DNA from 4 places in the Streptomyces sp. NPDC001770 genome. Region 1 is predicted to be linked to each of the others. Evidence: riboswitches for the same ligand, from Rfam matches in the RefSeq annotation. Region 1 holds a riboswitch; each other region holds the start of a gene.
The links. A riboswitch is a leader RNA that binds a small molecule or an ion and turns the genes downstream of it on or off. The one in region 1 is predicted to bind cobalamin.
Positions count from the first base shown of each region.

Region 2: another riboswitch for cobalamin. It lies ahead of ACWCSV_RS20370 ((2Fe-2S) ferredoxin domain-containing protein); the one in region 1 lies ahead of ACWCSV_RS17525 (CbtB domain-containing protein).
Region 3: another riboswitch for cobalamin. It lies ahead of ACWCSV_RS28495 (ABC transporter substrate-binding protein); the one in region 1 lies ahead of ACWCSV_RS17525 (CbtB domain-containing protein).
Region 4: another riboswitch for cobalamin. It lies ahead of ACWCSV_RS17705 (ribonucleoside-diphosphate reductase subunit alpha); the one in region 1 lies ahead of ACWCSV_RS17525 (CbtB domain-containing protein).

Region 1 is NZ_JBSFFN010000017.1:128,640-133,624, reverse strand. It holds gene ACWCSV_RS17540 (sodium:solute symporter family protein) at 1-107, opposite strand, end outside; gene ACWCSV_RS17535 (glucarate dehydratase family protein) at 272-1,546, opposite strand; gene ACWCSV_RS17530 (5-dehydro-4-deoxyglucarate dehydratase) at 1,546-2,499, opposite strand; adenosylcobalamin (AdoCbl) riboswitch at 3,301-3,447, shown strand; gene ACWCSV_RS17525 (CbtB domain-containing protein) at 3,451-3,666, shown strand; gene ACWCSV_RS17520 (CbtA family protein) at 3,689-4,462, shown strand; gene ACWCSV_RS17515 (tetratricopeptide repeat protein) at 4,615-4,962, opposite strand.
Region 2 is NZ_JBSFFN010000022.1:24,366-29,350, forward strand. It holds gene ACWCSV_RS20350 (hypothetical protein) at 1-519, shown strand, start outside; gene ACWCSV_RS20355 (DUF5133 domain-containing protein) at 993-1,211, opposite strand; gene ACWCSV_RS20360 (STAS domain-containing protein) at 1,504-1,824, opposite strand; gene ACWCSV_RS20365 ((2Fe-2S)-binding protein) at 2,087-2,809, opposite strand; gene ACWCSV_RS20370 ((2Fe-2S) ferredoxin domain-containing protein) at 2,848-3,219, opposite strand; cobalamin riboswitch at 3,327-3,452, opposite strand; gene ACWCSV_RS20375 (glycosyltransferase) at 3,589-3,897, shown strand; gene ACWCSV_RS20380 (TetR/AcrR family transcriptional regulator) at 4,052-4,639, opposite strand; gene ACWCSV_RS20385 (FUSC family protein) at 4,791-4,985, shown strand, end outside.
Region 3 is NZ_JBSFFN010000038.1:40,170-45,154, reverse strand. It holds gene ACWCSV_RS28510 (acyl-CoA dehydrogenase family protein) at 1-373, shown strand, start outside; gene ACWCSV_RS28505 (acyl carrier protein) at 667-927, shown strand; gene ACWCSV_RS28500 (beta-ketoacyl-[acyl-carrier-protein] synthase family protein) at 924-2,147, shown strand; cobalamin riboswitch at 2,279-2,467, shown strand; gene ACWCSV_RS28495 (ABC transporter substrate-binding protein) at 2,539-3,573, shown strand; gene ACWCSV_RS28490 (FecCD family ABC transporter permease) at 3,570-4,697, shown strand; gene ACWCSV_RS28485 (ABC transporter ATP-binding protein) at 4,694-4,985, shown strand, end outside.
Region 4 is NZ_JBSFFN010000018.1:12,717-17,701, reverse strand. It holds gene ACWCSV_RS17705 (ribonucleoside-diphosphate reductase subunit alpha) at 1-2,383, opposite strand, end outside; cobalamin riboswitch at 2,529-2,686, opposite strand; gene ACWCSV_RS17700 (GNAT family N-acetyltransferase) at 2,815-3,327, opposite strand; gene ACWCSV_RS17695 (hypothetical protein) at 3,383-4,027, opposite strand; gene mctP (monocarboxylate uptake permease MctP) at 4,149-4,985, opposite strand, start outside.

The DNA of each region.
Region 1 (4,985 bases):
CCGGTGAAGTAGTCGGAGACGTCGCTGACGCGCCGGTGCGACCACACGCCGATGAGCAGCATCACCAGGAAGTAGCCGCCGACGGCGACCCAGTCGAGCCAATGCATGGGCATACCTTCTTGTTGCTGGGACGGCCCCGTCACCAGGACGGCCCCGTCACCAGGACGGCCCCGTCACAAGGACGGGCTTGTCACGGGAGGAGAGTGGGGGAACCGGAGGCTGTCGTCCCCGGGCGTGCGGGCACCGCGGTGATGCCCGCACGCGCCCCGGATCACCAGCGCGGTGACTTGTTCTCGTACGACGGGTCCAGCCTGCGCATGTAGCCGGTGTCGTCCCGGTTGCGCAGGCCGCAGCGCAGGTACTGCTCGTGCAGCCTGGCCAGCGCGTCCCGGTCCAGCTCCACCCCCAGGCCCGGGGTGCGGGGCACGGCGACGGAACCGGCGCGGAAACCGAGGGCTCCGGGGACGATGACGTCCTCCGCCGGGTCCTTCCACGGCCAGTGGGTGTCGCAGGCGTAGGAGAGGTTCTCCGTGGCGGAAGCCAGGTGGGTCATCGCGGCCAGGCTGATGCCGAGATGGGAATTGGAGTGCATGGACAGGCCCATGCCGAAGGTGTCGCAGATCCCGGCCAGCAGCTTCGAGCGTTCCAGACCGCCCCAGTAGTGGTGGTCGGAGAGCACCACCTGCACCGCGTCCTGGCGCACCGAGGAGTGCAGTTCGTCGAAGGCGACCACGCACATGTTGGTGGCCAGCGGCATCGAGGCCTCGCGGGCGACCCGGGCCATGCCCTCCTGCCCCGGAGTGGGGTCCTCCAGATACTCCAGAACGCCTTCCAGGTCGCGCGCCACCTTCAGCGAAGTCTCCACGGTCCAGGCCGCGTTGGGGTCCAGGCGCAGCGGGGTGGTGGGGAACGCCTCGCGCAGCGCCAGGACCGCCTCGACCTCTTGATCCGGCGGCATGACCCCGCCCTTGAGCTTGATGGCGGTGAAGCCGTACTCGTCGACCATGCGCCGGGCCTGCGCCACGATCCCCCCGGGATCCAGGGCGGCGCCCCAGCCGTCGGGCTCGTGACCCGGGTGCGTCTCCCACTTGTAGAACAGATAGGCGCTGAAAGGAACGTGGTCGCGAACCGCGCCGCCGAGCAGATCGCTCACCGGGCGGCCGACGGCCCGGCCCCGGATGTCCAGGCAGGCCACCTCGAAGGGGGAGAAGACCCGGTCCACCGTGCTGCTGGTGGTGATCATGCCCGTAAGGCCGTGGCCGTCGCTTCCGGAGTCGCTGCCGATCACCTCGGCGATCCGCCGGCGCATCGGACCGGTGGCGTGGACGTCCATGCCAGTGATCGCGTCGGCGGCCGCACGCAGCCGGCGCAGATGACCCTCGTCGGCGTAGGTCTCGCCCAGCCCGGACACGCCCTGGTCGGTGTGGACCTCCACGACGGCGCGGAGCGCGTACGGCTCGTGGACGCCGACCGCGTTGAGGAGGGCCGGGTCCTTGAACGCCACGGGGGTGATCCCGATGCGGGTGATCCGCAGGCTGTCGCTCATCACAGCACATCCACGGCAACGGCACCGGCGCCGCTGACGGCCCCGGTCGTCACCAGAGCGCGGCCCTGCGCGACGATCCGTTCCAGTTCCGCGAGGTGCCCGGGCGTGGGATCGGTCAGCGGCGGGCGTACCCCGCCGACGTCGAGGCCTCCTTGCCGGACCGCAGCCTTGACCAGGGCGACCGAGTAACCGGGGACTTTCTCGCGCAGAGCGATCAGAGGATGGAAGAAGCCGCCCAGGAGCTGCTGGACGGTGGCGTCGTCCCCGGAGGTGACGGCCCGGTGGAAGGCGAGGGCGATCTCCGGCGCGAAGCAGAACACCGCGGACGAGTACAGCTCGACCCCGATGCCGCGACAGGCGAGCACGGTGCTCTCCGCGGTGGGCATCCCGTTGAAGAACTGGAACTCCGCGCCGCCGCACTCGCCGTCCGCGCGGACGGCGGTCACGATCCGGGACAGCAGGGAGAGATCACCGGTACCGTCCTTGAGGCCCACGACCTGGGGCATCCGGGCCACTTCGAGAGCCGAGGGAACGTCGAACCGAGCGGTGCCCCGCTGGTAGACGATCACCGGCAGCGAGCCGGCCGCGACCACCTGGCGCACATAGGCGACCAGTCCGGCAGGCTCTCCCGTCACCAGGTACGGAGGCATCAGCAGCAGCCCGTCGGCCCCGGCCTCCTCCGCGGCCCACGCGTACTGCCGGGCCAGAGGCAGCGAACCGCCCGCCCCCGCGAAGACCGGCACCCGACCGTCCGTCGCTTCCACCGCCGTCCGCACCGCCGAGGCGAACTCCTCCACACCGAGCGCGTGGAACTCCCCTGTGCCGCAGGCGACGAACACCCCGCCCGCCCCGGCGCGGACTCCGCTCCGTACGTGTTCCGCCAGCTTCGCGGTATCCACCGAATCGTCCGGAGCGAACGGAGTCACGGGAAAGAACAGAACACCCTCGAGCATGGAGCACCCTTCCGAGTTCATATGTATGAACGTTGGTCAATATGGCGAATCGCTGCACGGAAAGTAGGCGCCACCGCGCGCCGGGGTCAAGGGCCATGCATGGGTCGGTTTCAGGCAGGTGGGCCCGAAACGATCTACGTGTGACAGTGGGGAGCGTGGCCTTCGGCCAGAGGTCCGGGACTGTCGAGCCGTCGACTGTGAGAGGGGGGAATGTCTGTGTGAACGCAGCTTGAACTGGGGTGATGGCGCAGGTTGCTCATTGGGCGTCGCCCGCGAGGGGCGGGGTGAGGTCCTGCGGGTTCGCCGCGAGGGCTGCTGTTCGAGTGTGGATCCTGTAAGTGATTTTTGGCCATGATGCGGGTGAGGGTGAGGGATACCGGACGTTGAGCACGTGTGCGAAAGTCTTGCGATCGTTCCGCCGGCTGCACAACTGTGCGTGACCATGCACGATTGGGCGGGGCCGGGCGCGGGTCGAATGGATGCGGCTGGGGCCCGGATCGACCGCGACCGGGCCGCACACCCCTTGTTGGCCAGAGGCGGCTGGAGTCACCGGTCCACCGGTCCGCTGGTTCGCCGGTCCGCCGGTCCGGCCGGGCGGCGGGGCCGGAGTCGCGGCGCCCGGCGAGAGGGGCCTGCGACGGGGAGGGCGAGCCGAGTCGGCCGGCAGGGTCGCAGGTGAGGCGAATGTCACCCGCAGGATCGATGTGGAAGTTCATTCATCCTCAACATCTGCTCACAGCAAGCGTGTTGAGGAGAGGGCGAAGCAATGCCCCATGGCGGCGCCCGAACACAGGCGCTATGGTCTGACCAGCATGACGACGGCGCAACGGAAGTCCGGTGAGAATCCGGCACGGTCGCGCCACTGTGAACCCGTACCTGCGGGAAGTCAGACCCAGCACCGTCGTCTCAGGCACCACGATCGGGACGCGTGTTCCCTCAGGAGGTTCTGCCATGGCACACATTGCCGCACCCGCGACCGGCGTACCCGCCGTCACCCCCATATCGCTGAAGGCGATCGCCCCGTGGGCGGTCTTCTTCGGCATTCTCATGCTCGTCCTGCTGTACTTCGTCGGCGCCGAGCAGGGCGCCACCTCGCTCATCTCCGGCGAGGCCGTTCACGAGTGGGTCCACGACGGCCGTCACCTTCTCGGCTTCCCCTGCCACTAGACCTCAGGGGAACCGAACTCTCATGAATTCCATATCCGTTCGAGCGCTCCTGGTCCGCGGCATGCTCGCGGGCCTGCTCGCGGGCGTCGCGGCACTCCTCGTCGCCTACTTCCTCGGCGAGTCCCGGGTGGACGCGTCCATCGCCCTGGAAGAGGCCCACAACCACGACCATCACGGAGGCGAGGAGCTGGTCAGCCGGACGATGCAGGCCACCGGAGGTCTCGCCACCGGCGTCCTCGTCTTCGGTGTCGCCGTCGGCGGCATCGCGGCACTCGTCTTCTGCTACGCCCTCGGCCGCATCGGGAACTTCGGCCCACGGGCCACCGCGGCCCTGGTCGCCGGGGCGGCGCTGCTGACCGTGTACCTCGTACCGTTCCTCAAGTACCCGGCCAACCCGCCGGCCGTCGGCAACCCGGACACCATCGGCCAACGTACGGGGCTCTTCTTCCTCATGGTGGCGCTCAGCGTCCTGCTCGCCGTCGCCGCCGTCATCGCCGGGAGGCGGCTCGCACCGCGCCTCGGCAACTGGAACGCGACCGTCGCCGTGTCCGCCGGATACGTCCTGCTGATCGGACTCGCGTACGTGTTCCTGCCGTCGTTCGACGAGGTGGGCGCGGACTTCCCGGCGACCCTGCTCTGGGAGTTCCGGCTCTCCACCCTCGCGGTCCAGGCAACCCTGTGGGTGAGCTTCGGGCTGATCTTCGGTGCCCTCACCGAGCGCCTGCTGCTTCCCTCACCGGGACGGGGCGCGGCCTCCCGGGACAGCGCTCCCCGGCCCGCCGGGGTGGTGGGCTGACACCACCTCGCGACTGAATCACCGCGCACGTGTGCGGCCGGAGATCTCTCCGGCCGCACATGTCGCCGTAGTACGTCCGTCGCCGAACCGGCGCGATGTCAGCGGGCCCGACGCGGTTGCCGCCGCGTCGCCGCCGATGCGAAGCGGGCCCGTCAGCCGGTGGGGAAGTCGCCGTTCAGGGCGGCGGCCATCCGCAGGTGCGGCCCGGCTTCCTCGTGCCGGCCCTGGCGCTCCAGCGTGCGTCCCAGCAGCAGGCGCGCGTAGTCCTCGACCGGATCCCGCTCCAGGACGACCCGCAGCTCCGCCTCGGCCTTCCCGAGCCGCGCCGAGTGGTAGTAGGCGCGGGCGAGCAGCAGGCGCGGGGCAACCTGCTCGGGGACCTCGTCCACGAGCCCGCCGAGAATGCGCGCCGCGGTGAGGTACTCCTTCGCGTCGAAGAAGAACTGCGCGCGGTTCCAGCGGTCGGCGGCCGTGCCGAACTCGTAGTAGTTCTCGTCCATGTGGTTCCTCCTCTGCCGCCGGC
Region 2 (4,985 bases), on a different contig from region 1:
CCGCCCATGCTGCTCTCCTCGCCGTCCGCGCCCGGCATACTCGTCGCCGCCGAGCAGTACATGTCGTCGTCCACGGTGACGGTGTACGACGTCACCTCGGGCAGGGCCGTCGTGAGGACGACCCAGGACAACCCGGGCGGAATCGGCAGCATATGGGACCTGGCGTTCAGCCCGGACGCGGGCACGCTCTTCGTCGTCGGGGGCGCCCCGTACAACCATCTGGCCTTCCGGCTGCGCGACCTCGCCCTGGTGCACGCGTACCCCACGACCACCTACCCGACGGCGGCTTCGGTCTCGGTCACCGGCGAGATCGCCGCGGGCGTCGACAACGCCTACGGCCAGGACATCTACCTCTTCCGGCCCGGCGCCGACACACCGTCCCGGGTCATCGACCTGGACCCGGGCACCGGGTCGGAACTCCGGCCGCACGGTCTCATCTGGTCCCCGGACGGCTCCCGGCTGTTCGCACTGACCCGCGACGACCCCGCGACCCTGGTACTGCACGTGATCCCCACGTGAGCCCGCCGGCGGGCCGGGGCCCCTGCTCGTGCGACCCCGGCCCGCCGTCAGCTCCGCCCCTCCCGGATCGGGTGCGCCTCCGCTCCCCGCGAGGACCGGGCGCACGAACGTCGGGCCGGCGGAGCCGCGGGGCGACGAGCGCCGCCTGCCGGCCAACCCGCGCGGCGAGCGCACCATGCGCTCGGGGTTCATGTGCACGAGGCCGGGGGGTGGGGACCGCGGGAGGGGCAGCGGCGTCGCCGCCCGTGAGCGGCCCAGGACCGAGGTGGGCACCACCCGGTGGGCGGTGCGCTCCAGGTCCGCGGGGCCCGGACCGGCTGTGCGACTTTCGTCCGGCGCCCCCGGAACCGACCGCCCGCCGATCCGGGCACTGTCCGTACGTCCGCCCGCACCCACCCGGCGAGGCGTCGGCTCGGCGGGATGCCAACTTCTCCGCATCCGGCCGGCATTCGTCTCAGTGCGCGCTCGTGGACTCAGGCGGAAACGAGGGCTCCGGTCGTCCCGCTGCTCGCGAGTCGGACACGGGCCGCATCGAGAGCGGACTCGACGTCACGGGTGCCGGTGGAGACGCACAGCGTGTACTCCACGTCCTCCAGGCGCCGGCGCGCCTGCGCGTCCTCCGTGCCTGCGGACCGGAGCGATTCGTATCGGTCGACAAGACCCTTCAGTACCACCGGGTGAGCCATGAGCACAGCAGTTCTCCTTCCGGGGCCAGGGCCTCCATCCGCCCTCTGGCTGCTTCACCCAGTACCCGCGGATGCCGTCCTCATCCGTCCGCTCGCACACCGTTTTCGCATCACCCGCGCACCCCGGCTCCGTGCGCGGACCACCCGCCCGGCGTCCCTTTCGCTGAGGCCCGCGCGGGCGACGGTCGTCCGGGACGTGCCCGTCCGCGGGCTTCGGGCACCGCCGGGCGGGCGGCGATCCCGCTGGTTCGGAGCACCGTTCGCCCCTGCCGGCTCCCCGCCGTGCCCACCAGGGCGTTCAGGCGTTCCGTGCTGCGTCCAGGGTGGGATACAGGTGGAGGAAGGCGTCGGCTCCGACGATCCGGAGGAGCCGGTCCACCGTGGGGGACGGGTTCGCGATGCGAAGGTCGGCACGGTCGTGGGTGGTGAGAATCAGTCGCAGGAACGAGGAGTCGGCGAATGTGATGTCGCCGGCGTCCAGGATGACCGCTCCGTGTGCGTCGACGGCGGCCTCGATCTGAGCTGTCAGCGGGCCGAGGGAATCGAGGTCCAGGTCACCGCGAGGGGCGAGCACCGATGCCGGTGTGGACGCCGAGTGTCGAAGGTCGGGTTTCTCCATGAAGAAAGTATGCCCGGTGCATGTGTGACGAGAGGTCACAAGGTCCGTCCGGCCTCCCCTCCGGCCGGATGAACCACCGCGAGCGGTGGACGGCGAGGAAGTGACTACAGCGTTCCCCGCCGTACTCCCAGGCCTGGCCCGGGCTCCTCGGTCTTCCAGGTCGCCCGGATTCCGTACCGCTCGGCGGGGATCCTCGGTCGTCATGCCGGGGTGTCGATACCGTGCGCTCCGTCCATGTCCGAGCTGGTACATGAGAACCACGTCAGCGGGCCAGCACGCAGTCGCCGCACAGGGGGCCCTTGCGGTCGGGGGCGGCGCGGTAGATGAGGCAGCAGCTGCGGCGCCTGAAGGCTCCGCCGCCGGCCGTGGTCGCGGTGGAGCGCAGCGGCGGGCTTGCGAGGAGGAGCGAGGTCAGGGTGCGGGTGCGGTCGGCGAGTTCCGGGCAGGAGGCCGCGATCATGGTCGCTGCTCCGTTGAGGGCCGAGGCGGTGTTCCCCCACAGGATGTGCCGGGATACGGAGAACTCCGCCATCAGTTCGGCGAGTTCGCGCAGCGGGCCGTCCAGCAGGCGGGTGCTCAGTTCGCCGGCGAGGCGCTCCGGAGGTCCCGCCGGGCTGTCGCCGACGGCCCTGTCGGGCAGCGAGAGGGGGATCGGTCCGCCGATCACGGGCTGCCAGCGCAGCTCGGTGAGGCCGGGGGCGAGGACTCTGTCGTGCAGCACCGCGGCGGCCAGGGCCGGGGAGATCAGCCGGGCGGCCAGCCCCAGATGCGCGACGGAGGCCGCGACGCGCGGTTCCACCGAGCCGGGTGGCCTGCCGCCCGCCGCGGCCAGCCGGTCTCCGACCGCGGCGACCCGCGCTTCGAGCAGCGGGCGGGACATCGGCTGCCAGGGGCCTTCGGGTTCCGTGCCGCGCGGATGGATCCGCAGAGCGAAGAACGGGCCGAGTCCGGTGACCGACTCGCTCAGGGCGGTCGCCGTGGCCATGCCCGTCATGCGGGTCCGAAGACCTGCCCGTTGCTCGTTCACCGGAGGCCCCGGCGACCGGGAGGTTCGAAGGTGTAGAGGTCGAGGATCTCCGGGCGCGGGGCCACGCCCGGTCCTCCGGCACGTACCCAGGAGGCGATGTCCTCGGTCGCGCCGGGATCGTTGACCAGTCCCAGCCAGACGGGCCTGGCCCCGGCGGCGCGGCCCTCGGTGGAGGGCTGCACGACCACGACGTTGGCCTGGTCGCAGACGTCCAGGCAGTCCGATATTCGCACCGGGGCCTCCTCGCGCAGGCGGTCCGTCTGCGCCGCGTGATCGACTCCGGTCACCTTGCGGCTGCCGCAGCAGCAGTCCCGGCACACGACGACCCGGCAGGGCACCGCTCCGGCCGCCGCGCCCCTGCCGGGCACGGTCCTGGTCTTCTGTACGTGAGCCTCTTCGGCCGGCCTTGCGGGCACGCCGAACCACCCCTCTCCGGGGAGATCCGCCCCGGCGTTCGTTGAGGAGGCGACCGCGTGAGTCTCCTGGCTCTCGGGTCGCCGCTCGTCCCGCCCTTCCCGCCCCTCGTCGGAGGCAGGGGTACGCCGGGATTCGCTCACCGATCACAGTGGCGGGACCGCTCCGGTTTCGCACCGGATTCCTCGGACCGCCGTCGCCCTGTCACCGAGCATCATCCCATCCGGCGTGCCCGGCCGGTACGGGCGGGCACACCCGTGCCCAACCCGCCTCTATGATCATGCGCCTGACACATCGTCGCCCCCGGAGGAGTGCCACCGACCATGCGCCTGACCCGTATCGCCACCACCGTCCTCGCCACCGCGGTCGGCTTCGCCGGAGTGGTCGCCACCGCCCCCGGCGCAGCGGCCCGGGCCGGCTGCCAGTACAAGGTCGTGTGGCCGACCGCCGGGGTGTACGAGAACCCGAATCCGGACAGCGCCGTCGTGAAGACCAAGTACGCGGGTGACATCGTCGGTGCGTCGACCTGCGAGGGCGCTTCGTACAACGAGTACGGCTACGTCCTGGTCACCACCGACGCGGCGGCGGACGGCCGGGGATGGATGCGTGAAGGCGCGGTCGTCGCCGTCTGAGTCGTCCCGCCCGGCATTCCTGAGCCGTCGCGCCCGGCGAACGTCCGGGCCCGACGCGGCTCCCTGGCCGGTACGGCTCCCGGCCGGCGCGGCACTGACCGGTGCGGCTCCGGCCCGGCGCAGCCGTCCCCCGCACCCGGCCGGAAGGCGCGCCCTACCCGCCCGGCTCGCCGGCGTCCGCGGCTCCGAGGAGGAGGCCGGCGAGGGCCTGGCCGACGACGGCGGGGGCGAAGTCCTCGGTGAGCTGGTCGGTGAGGTGGGGCAGGAGCAGCCGGATGTAGCAGGCGCCCCAGATGAGGTCCACCAGGAGTCCGGGGTCGGCGTCCTCACGGATCTGTCCGCGGTCCTTGGCCTTCTCCAGCAGGGCGAACGCCTCGCGCCGGCGTGGGCCGAAGTAGTGGTGCTCGAACTGCCCGGCGAGTTCCGCGTCCGTCTGGGCGGCGCCGATGAGCTGGGCGAAGACGGGTCCGGCGGGCCGCTGGGCGGCGAGTCGGATGAACGCGGTGATGAACCGCGTCAGGTCCGCGCGGACGTCTCCGGTGTCGTCGAGCGCGACCTGGTCCCCGACGGCGTGCCGGAAGCCGTCCAGGGCCAGCGCACCGCGTGAGGGCCAGTGCCGGTAGACCGTCGCCGAGCTGACGCCGGAGGCGGCGACGACCTTCTCGACGGTGAAGCCGGCGACCCCGTGTGCCATCAGCACCTGGGCAGCGGCCTCCAGCACGTCGGCGCGCACCTCGGCCATCGGCCTTCTGCCGCGGCCCCGACGCGGCCCGGCCGGAGGAACTGTCATAGGTCTCACCCTCCACCCGGTCGAACCCGCCCTCCATCGCAAACTACTATATGAAGAGTCTGTTCATATAAGCGGCCCGGCCGCGACCCCTCGAAGGAGCACCGTGTCCTCGGCATCCCCATGGCGACGGGCGGCAGCGGCGACCTGGAATTTCTTCGCCCCCCGGTACACCCCCGGTTCGATCGCCCCGAACCTGGTGTCCGCCGCCATCTCCTCGGTGACCGTCCTGACCGCCTGCCTGGCGTTCGGACCGAAGCTGGGAATGATCTCGCTCATGGGCGCCATGACACCGTTCTGG
Region 3 (4,985 bases), on a different contig from region 1:
GGCGCACGCGGTCCGGCAGGCCGCCGAGGCGTTCGCGGAGGCCGGCGCCACCCTGCCCGCGGGGCCCGCGCGCGAACGGCTCGCCGAGGTCGAGCGGTTGTTCCTGCTGCGCCAGGTCGGGCAGGGCAGCGGGGAACTGCTGGCCGACGGCCGGGTGACGGCCGAGCAGGTTCGCTCCCTGCCCGATCTGTACGAGGAGACCGTTGCCACCGTCGCCGCGCACGCCCCCGCGCTGGTGCGCTCCTTCGCGCTGCCGGACGAGCTCTTCGCCGGCCGGCCGATCGCGGGGTCCGCCTACGCCGACGCCTACGACGACCCCGAAGGCCCCTGGCACCGGGCTCCCGCCCGCCCGGCAGGGGAGGCCGCGCGGTGACCGACGGAGCAGGCCGTTCGGCGGCCGGCGAGGGAGGGAGTGCGGAGGCCGCCTCTCAGGGGCGCGTCCGACGGGTACGCGAGGCCATGGGCTCACTGGGGGTGAAGGCCGTTCTGCTGGCGTACTGGGGAACGGCCTTCGTTGTCTCGGCGGGGCGGGAGAAGTCGCAGGTGGGCGTAGAGGAATCGGTTCGCCGGAAGGCGTAACCAGATGAGGCTCAGCCAGTTACCGAGATGGGCCCACTGAACGCGCCCGCCACCCCCCAGGTATGTGCCGAATACAAGAGGAAGATCATGAAGGCCATTCATCCGAAGATTGTCGGCGTGCTGACCGATACGTTCAAGGTGCCCCCGGCCGAGATTCACCCGGAGTCCACGATGGACAGCCTGGAGATGGACTCACTCGCGGTGGCGGAGTTCGCCGTCGTCATCAAGGAAACCCTCGGCATCCACACCCCCGTCGACACCCTCCACCGGGACGCCACCCTCGCGGACATCTCGGAGTTCATCCGCACCGCATCCCGTCGCGGGGAGCCGGTGAGCAACACCCGATGAAGAGGCCCGAGATCGCCGTCACCGGACTGGGCATGATCACCCCGGCGGGCAACGACACGGCCTCCACCTGGGAGGGCGTGCTCGCCGGAGTGTCATCGGCCCGTACGGTTCCCGAACTGGACGGGTGCGCGGTCGACTTCGCCTGCACGGTCACCGGCATCGACCTGGACGACGCCGTCGGCGGCCGGACCGCCTACCGGATGGGCAAGTACGTCAAGTTCGCCGTGCTCGCCGCCCGGGAGGCGGTGGCCGACGCCGGTCTCGACCCGGGCGGCTGGGACGGCGCCCGGGTCTCGGTCGTGGTGGGCACCAGCAGCGGCGGGTCGGCGGGCCTCGCCGAGCAGGCCGTGGTGCTGGACCGGCTGGGGGCCGAGGCGTCCTCGCCCGCGGGCATCCTGCTCACCATCCCCAACATGCCCGCCGCGGAGATCGCGATCCAACTGGGGGCCACCGGCCCCAGCCTCGCTCCGTGCACGGCCTGTTCGTCCGGGGTCACCGCCCTGTCCGTGGCGCGGGACATGCTGATGAGCGGCCAGTGCGACATCGCCGTCGCCGGGGCGACCGAGTCGATCGTCTTCCCGGTGGCGATGACCGGCCTGGCCCGGTCCGGGGCGGCGGCCCTGCCGGACGGCGACCCGTCGCGGCTCTGCCGCCCGTTCGCCGAGGACCGCGCGGGTCTCGTCATGGGCGAGGGGGCCGCCATCATGGTGCTGGAGCGGGCCGAGGACGCCCTGGCCAGGGGGGCGGTACCGAGGGCGTTGATCGCGGGCACGGGGGCGACCACCGACGCCCACCACCCCACCAGCCCGCACCCCTCAGGCAAGGTGGCCAGGGCGGCCGTCGACGCCGCCCTGCGGGACGCCGACTGGCGCGCCGAGGACGTCGACCACGTCAACGCGCACGGCACCGCGACCCCGCTCAACGACGCCACCGAGGCCGCACTCATCGCCGGGGCCTACCCGCACCGGCCGCCGGTCACCGCGCCCAAGGGCGTGCTCGGTCACTGCATGGGGGCGGCGGGCGCCATCGAGGCCGCGCTCACCGTGCTGACCCTCCAGCACCAGCTCGTCCCGCCGATCGCCAACCTGGACGCGCCGGCACCCGGGTTCGACATCGACTGTGTCACCAAGGCCCCCCGGCCCGTCGTGGTCCGGCGGGCCGTCAGCCACTCCTTCGGGTTCGGCGGCCACAACGCCGTGATCGCGCTGCGGCTGCCCTGACCCGGGAACCTGAGCAGCGGGCGCCGCCGGACGACCTCCGGCGGCGCCCGCTGTCGTACCCGGCCCCGATGGCTGTCCCGCAGCGATGGCCGTACCGCACCGAACAGGCATCCGGCAGGCGCGGAGGGGCGTGATAGCTTCCCAGTGCCAGTCGCACTCCACAGATGGGGTCAGGGAATCCGGTGAGAGTCCGGAACTGACGCGCAGCGGTGAGGGGGACGGGCGGGGCCACGGCCACTGGGAGACCCACGGGTGTCCCGGGAAGGCGCCCCGTCCGCACGAACCCGAGTCCGAAGACCTGCTGGCGCCCTGCGACCCGTACGGGCCGCAGTCTTCCGTACAACGGGCCCCGCGCATGGGCCCAGAGACGCCGAGGTACCTCGTGCCCCCCATGGCCCGATCCGCCCGTCCCGCTGCCCTGCTGACGGCGGGGCTCCTGCTGCTGACCGCCTGCGGTGGTGCCGACGACGACGCACCGGCCGGCGCCGGCGCGGCCGGTGACGGATACCCGGTGACGCTCCGCAACTGCGGACGCACCGTCACCGTCGCCTCCGCCCCGCGCCACGCGGTCTCCCTCAACCAGGGATCGACGGAGATCCTGCTCTCCCTCGGCCTCGCCGACCGGCTCGCGGCCACCGCCACCTGGACCGACCCCGTGATGAAGGGCCTGGAGAAGGCCAACGCGAAGGTCCCGAGGCTCTCCGACAACGCCCCCTCCTCGGAGAAGGTGCTGGAGCAGGAACCCGACTTCGTCAGCGCCTCGTTCGAGTCCACACTCGGCAAGGGCGGGGTCGCGCCCCGCGAGCAGTTCGAGGGCCTGGGCGTCCCCACGTACGTCTCGCCCTCCGACTGCACCGGCAAGGACAACAGTGGCGACGGCGACGGCGCCCGCTCCACCGCCCTCACCCTGGACAGCGTCTACGGCGAGATACGCGACCTGGCCCGGGTGTTCGGCGTACCGGAACGCGGCGAGAAGCTCATCGCCGGCCTGCGGGCCCGCGTGGCGAAGGCGACCGACGGCATCGACGCCTCCGGCACCACCCTGATGTACTGGTTCGCCAACTCCGAGGCCCCGTACCTGGCGGGCTGCTGCGGGGCGCCCGGCATCATCACCACCGAACTCGGCGCGAAGAACGCCTTCGACGACACCCACGAGGAATGGCCCCAGATCAACTGGGAGACCGTCGCCGACCGTGATCCGGACGTCCTCGTCATCGGCGACCTCACCCGCAAGTCGCAGACGGCGGAGAGCGCCGCGAAGAAGATCGAGTTCCTGGAGTCCAACCCGGTCACCAAGAACATGGACGCCGTACGGAACAAGCGGTACGTCCTGCTCAGCGGCCAGGCCATGAACCCCACCATCCGCACGGTGGAGGGCATCGAGCGCGTCGCGGTGGGGCTGCGCGAGTTCGGCCTCGCCGGATGACGGCCGACGGCGACCCGGCGGCCGCCCGCACCCCGGCACAGGCCGGCCCCCGCCCGGTGACGGCCGGCGCGAGCATCCGTCCCGTACCGGACGGGCGGCGCACCGGCCTGCGGACCCTGCCCGAACCGCTCCTGTGGGGCGGCGGAACCGTGCTGCTGCTTGCCTCCGTCGCGGTGGCCGTCACCATCGGCCCGGCCCGTATCTCCGTCGCCGACGTGTGGTCGGTGGTCGCCGCCCACCTGGGCCTCGGTGACACGGAGCTGAGCCCGATCCGGGACGGCATCATCTGGGACCTCAGGATGCCGCGCACCCTGCTCGCGGCCGTCTGCGGCGCCGGGCTCGCGGTGTGCGGGACCGTCATGCAGTCCCTGCTCCGCAATCCGCTCGCCGACCCCTTCGTCCTCGGCGTCTCCTCGGGGGCCTCCACCGGCGCTGTCGTGGTCGTGGTGCTGGGCGTCGGCGGGGGAGCGGTCTCCCTCTCGGCGGGCGCGTTCGCCGGGGCGCTCGCCTCGTTCGCGCTCGTCCTCGTCCTCAGCCACACCCTCGGCGGCACCACGGACCGGGTCGTGCTCTCGGGCGTCGCGGTGATGCAGCTCTTCTCCGCGCTCACCTCGTTCACCGTGATGACCGCCGCCGACGCCGAGCAGACGCGCGGGGTGCTGTTCTGGCTGCTCGGCTCGCTCAGCGGGGTCGGCTGGACGGACGTCCAGCTCTGCACCGGCGTGGTGGTACTCACCCTGGCGATCTGCCTGGGGCACGCCCGTACGCTCGACGCCTTCGCCTTCGGGCAGGACGCCGCGGCCACGCTCGGCGTCCATGTCGCGCGGACCCGGACCGTGCTGCTCTGCACCACCGCGCTGCTCACCGCCGCGCTGGTCAGCTCGGCCGGGGCGATCGGCTTCGTCGGCCTGGTGCTGCCGCACGCCGCCCGGGCACTCGCGGGTGCCGGACACCGCAGGCTGCTGCCCGTCACGGCGCTGGCCGGCGCCGTCTTCCTGGTCTGGGTCGACACCCTGGCCAGGACCGTCCTGGACCCCCAGGAGGTGCCGGTCGGCGTGGTTACCGCGCTCATCGGGGTACCGGCCTTCGTCCTGGTCCTGCACCGCACCCGGAGAGTCGTATGACCGCCCCCGCCGAGGGACTGCGGGCCGACCGGGTGAGCCGGGCGGCCGGCGGCCGTCTCGTTCTCGACGGGGTGACCCTCGCCCCGCCGCCCGGCGCCACCGTCGGCCTGATCGGCCCCAACGGCTCCGGAAAATCAACCCTGTTGCGGGTGCTCGCGGGCGTCCTGCCGCCGGAGGGCGGCCTCGTCACGCTCGACGGCGAACCGCTGGCCACGACGAGCCGGCGCACCGTGGCCCGGCGGGTCGCCGTGGTCGACCAGCACGCGGCGACCCAGGTCGAGCTGAGCG
Region 4 (4,985 bases), on a different contig from region 1:
TTTCGAGGGAGCAGGCGAGGGCCTCCGCGTCGGAGTACGCCTGCTGCACGGGGACGGTGGCGGGGACGGGGGCGGCGGCCTTCGCGGTACCGGAGGCGGCGCGGGCGATCCGGGTCGCCGGGCGCGAACGCAGGTAGTACGTCGTCTTCAGCCCCTGCTTCCAGGCGTACGCGTACATCGAGGAGAGCTTCCCGATGGTCGGCGTCTCCAGGAACAGGTTGAGCGACTGGCTCTGGTCGAGGTACGGCGTACGGGCCGCCGCCATGTCGATCAGGCCGCGCTGCGGGATCTCCCACGCCGTGCGGTACAGCGCGCGCACGTCCGCCGGGATCCAGCCGAAGCCCTGCACCGAGCCGCTCGCGTCGCGCAGCGCCTCACGGGTCCGCGCGTCCCACACGCCGAGCAGCTTCAGCTCGTCCACGAGATACGCGTTGACCTGGAGGAACTCACCGCTGAGCGTCTCGCGCTTGAAGAGGTTGGAGACCTGCGGCTCGATGCACTCGTACACCCCGGCGATCGAGGCGATGGTGGCGGTCGGCGCGATGGCGAGCAGCAGCGAGTTGCGCATCCCGGTCTTCGCGATCCGGGCGCGCAGCGCCTCCCACCGCTCCGGCCAGGCCGGCGCCGTGTCGTAGTGGTCCGGGTGCAGCACCCCGCGCGCGGCCCGGGTCTCGCTCCACGCGGGCAGCGGCCCGGACTTCTCGGCGAGGTCGCAGGAGGCCTCGTACGCGGCGAGCATGATCCGCTCCGAGATGCGGGTGGAGAGCTCGCGGGCCTCGGCGGAGTCGAACGGCAGCCGCAGCTGGAAGAAGACGTCCTGGAGACCCATCGCGCCCAGACCCACCGGCCGCCAGCGGGCGTTGGACCGGCCGGACTGCCCGGTCGGGTAGAAGTTGATGTCGACGACCCGGTCCAGGAAGGTCACGGCCGTGCGCACGGTGGCGTCCAGCCGCTCCCAGTCGATCGTCCCGTCCGCCACGAAGGCACCCAGGTTGACCGAGCCGAGGTTGCAGACGGCGGTCTCGCCGTCGTCGGTGACCTCCAGGATCTCCGTGCAGAGGTTCGAGGAGTGCACGACCCTGCCCGGCTCGGCGGTCTGGTTCGCGGTGCGGTTGGAGGCGTCCTTGAACGTCATCCAGCCCTGGCCGGTCTGCGCCAGGGTGCGCATCATCCGGCCGTACAGCTCGCGCGCGGGGATCGTCCGGCGGGCCAGGCCCTTCGCCTCGGCGGCCCGGTAGGCGGCGTCGAAGGCGTCGCCCCACAGGTCGACCAGCTCGGGCACGTCCGCGGGCGAGAAGAGCGACCAGCTGGAGTCGGCGTCGACCCGGCGCATGAACTCGTCGGGAATCCAGTGCGCCAGGTTCAGGTTGTGCGTACGCCGCTGGTCCTCACCGGTGTTGTCCCGCAGCTCCAGGAACTCCTCGATGTCCGCGTGCCAGGTCTCCAGGTAGACCGCGGCGGCGCCCTTGCGCCGGCCGCCCTGGTTGACGGCCGCGACGGAGGCGTCCAGCGTCTTCATGAACGGCACGATGCCGTTGGAGAGCCCGTTGGTGCCCCGGATCAGCGAACCGCGCGAGCGGATGCGCGAGAACGACAGACCGATGCCGCCCGCGTGCTTCGAGAGCCGCGCCACCTCGTGGTAACGGCCGTAGATCGAGTCCAGCTCGTCCAGCGGGGAGTCCAGCAGATAGCAGGAGGACATCTGCGGGTGGCGGGTGCCCGAGTTGAAGAGCGTGGGGGAGGAGGGCAGGTAGTCCAGCCGGCTCATCAGCCCGTAGAGCGCCGCGACCTCGTCCACCGCGCGCGCCGAGTCGTCCTCGGCGAGCCCGGCCGCGACCCGCAGCATGAAGTGCTGCGGGATCTCCACCACCTGACGGGTGAGCGGGTGGCGCAGCAGGTAGCGGCTGTAGAGGGTGCGCAGGCCGAAGTAGCCGAACCGGTCGTCGGCGCCGTCCGTGAGGGCTTCCTCGACCAGCGCGTCCAGCCGCTCGGCGTGCAGCGTCACGAACGCTGCCGTACGGTCCGCGATCAGGCCCTCGCGGTGGCCGACGGCGACCGACGCGGAGAACGACACCGCGCCCTCACCGGCCGCCTCGGCGGCGATGGTGCGGGTGAGGAGCCGGGCGGCGAGCCGCGAGTAGGCGGGGTCCTCCGCGATCAGGCCGGCGGCCGACTCGGTGGCCAGGGTCAGCAGCTCCGCCTCGTCGGCGTGCGCGCTGCGGCCGCGCAGCGCGGCGGCGGCGACCCTCCCCGGGTCGGTGTCCGGCAGGTCCGCGGTGAGGGCGGTCAGGGTGCGCAGCAGCGCGGTCCCGGGGCCGTCGACGGGCTCGGTCGCTGCGCTGGCTGCGGGCACGGACGCCGGATCGGCGGGCGCGATGGTCACGGTGGTGCTCTCCCTCGCTCGGCTCTGGACCGGCGGGGGGAGGAGGTGAGGGCCGCGGGGCGCGCCACCTGGAGACGGGCAGCACCGCACACGGCGTCCACCGGCCCATCCGCGAGGCCCGGACGTACGGGCGTCCGGTTCGGGTGAGCCGGACGCGCTGTCGGCAGGTAGCCGGACTCGAAGGTGCGCGAAACGCGCGGTTCACACCGTTGCGGGACAGTTCCGGATTCGCACCGGATTCCCCTGCGACGACAGCGAGACGAGCATACATGTGGTGGCCGGGCCGCGAGAACGCCCCACATGTTGTGGCGGTGCGGGGCGGTGTTCCGGTACGCGGGAGGGCGCGGCGGGCCTTCGGGGGCGTGGCCGCGGCCCGTCCGGGGTGGGGCGGAGAGGGTTCCGGACGGGGGTGCGGCCAGGGCCGGGGTCTCTCAGCCGCCGCTGCCCAGGTCCAGCCGGTAGGTGAGCAGTGTCAGGCCCGGCACCGGCCGCCAGTCGCGTTCCGGGGTGCGCGTGAAGCCGAGCCGGTGGTAGATCCGGTGTGCCCCGGACATGGCGGGCTGGGTCGACAGGGCGAGTCCGGTGACCCCGGCGGTGGCCCGGGCCCGCGCGGCGCACGCCCGTACGAGCGCTTCCCCGGCTCCCCGGCCGCGCCCCGCCCTGCCCACCGCGAGCATCCGGAACTCCGCCTCGTCCGCCGCCGCGACGTCGCACATGGGGCTGCCGGGCGGGGCGTAGGTCACCCCGCCGAGCACGGTGCCGGTGTCGTCCGCGGCCACCAGCACCTCGGCCACGGCGGCCCGGCCGGGCACGTCCCGCAGCCTGGCGAGATACGGGTCGTCCTCGCCCCCGCTCAACAGGCCGTCGCCGAGGTACGCCTGGGCCGTTATCTCGCCGAGGAGCGCGTACTCCTCCGGCTCGGCCCTTCTGATCGTCAGGTCCATGACCGCCATTCTGCGCGCCGCGCGGACGGGCGGACAGGCCGGTCCGTGAGAAGGATCAACCGCTCACGCCCACCTCGTTGTTCGGGGCCCCGTCGCCCTCCGGCGGGAGGTCGCCACGCTCGATCGGCTGCGAGCCGGGGGCCTGGCCGAGGGGCGGGAGGATCCTGTCGAGTTCGGCGTCGTCCGCCGGGTGGGCGGCTTCGGCCGCCTCGCGCAGGGTGGCGCGGTCCACGCCGGGGAGTCCGGCGCTGACCGTCACGGAGACGCCGCCCTCGGTGCGGGCGTAGGCGTGGCCGAGGGCGGTCGCGCTGTACCAGCTCTCGCCCTCGCGCTCGCAGACGGTGTAGCCGGCCGAGCCGTCGGCCACCGGCTTCTTGCCGCAGTCGGCGGGGGAGTGGTCGGCGCGCTCCACACCGAGTTGGATCACGTGCCCCTTCCTGTCCGTGTAGGAGCTGCCGAAGCCGTCGTCGCCGAGCACGCCCACCGACTGCGTCGCCAGGGTGTATCCGGCCACCTCGGTGACGTACACGCGGTCCGCGCGGGTCTGGAGGGCCGTCGCCCGCGCCTCCAGTTCGGCGTGGTCCGGTACGTCCGCGGCGGGGGACGCGCCGCCCGCGCCGGCGTGCTCGGTGCCGCAGCCGGCGAGGGTGAGGACCAGCAGAGCGGGCCAGAGGCCGCGCAGCCGGGTGCGAGATGTCATGAGCACATCCTTACGTACGGGGGGCGGTCCGGTCGCGGGGCGGGTACGCCGCCGGGCCGCCGCCCCTCCCACTGGGGGAGGACGCGACGGCCCGGCGGACGGTTCGGCAGGCGGGTCCGGGTCAGTGGCCGCCCGGCGCCCCCACGACGGCCGGCGGCAGCTCCGCCTGCACGCCCTTGTCGCCGACGTCCGCGGTGTAGTCCTCCGGCGAGGTCTCGTCGATGCCCGCCGGGGCCTTGAGCGCGTTGAGGACGAAGGTCACCACGACCACGACCACGACGTTCAGCACGAACGCGGTGAGACCGATGTAGCCGATCTCGCCGATGCCCGGGATCTCCTTCGACGAGCCGCCGAAGTGCTTCTGGGTCGGGGAGGCCACGCCGTACGCGGCGAGGGTGCCGTACAGCATGCCGACCGCCCAGCCCGCGATGAGCGCCCAGCGGTGGAACCACCGGGTGAAGAGGCCGCCGACCAGCGACGGCATCGTCTGGAGGATCCAGATCCCGCCCAGCAGCTGGAAGTTGATGGCCACCGTCTTGTCCATGGTGAGCACGAAGACCAGTGCGCCGACCTTCACCAGGAGCGAGACCAGCTTGGAGACCTTGGTCTCCTGCTCGGGCGTCGCGTCCGGTTTCAGGAACTCCTTGTAGATGTTCCGGGTGAAGAGGTTCGCGGCGGCGATGGACATGATGGCCGCGGGCACCAGCGCGCCGATCCCGATGGCGGCGAAGGCCACACCGGCGAACCAGTCCGGGAACATGTTCTCGAAGAGCTGCGGGATGGCCAGCTGGCCGTTGCTGACCTTGACCCCGGCCGCGATGGCCATGAAGCCGAGCAGGGCCAGCAGCCCGAGCATCAGCGAGTACAGCGGCAGGATGGTGGTGTTGCGGCGGATCACCTCACGGCTGCGGCTGGAGAGCGTCGCCGTGATCGAGTGCGGGTACATGAAGAGCGCCAG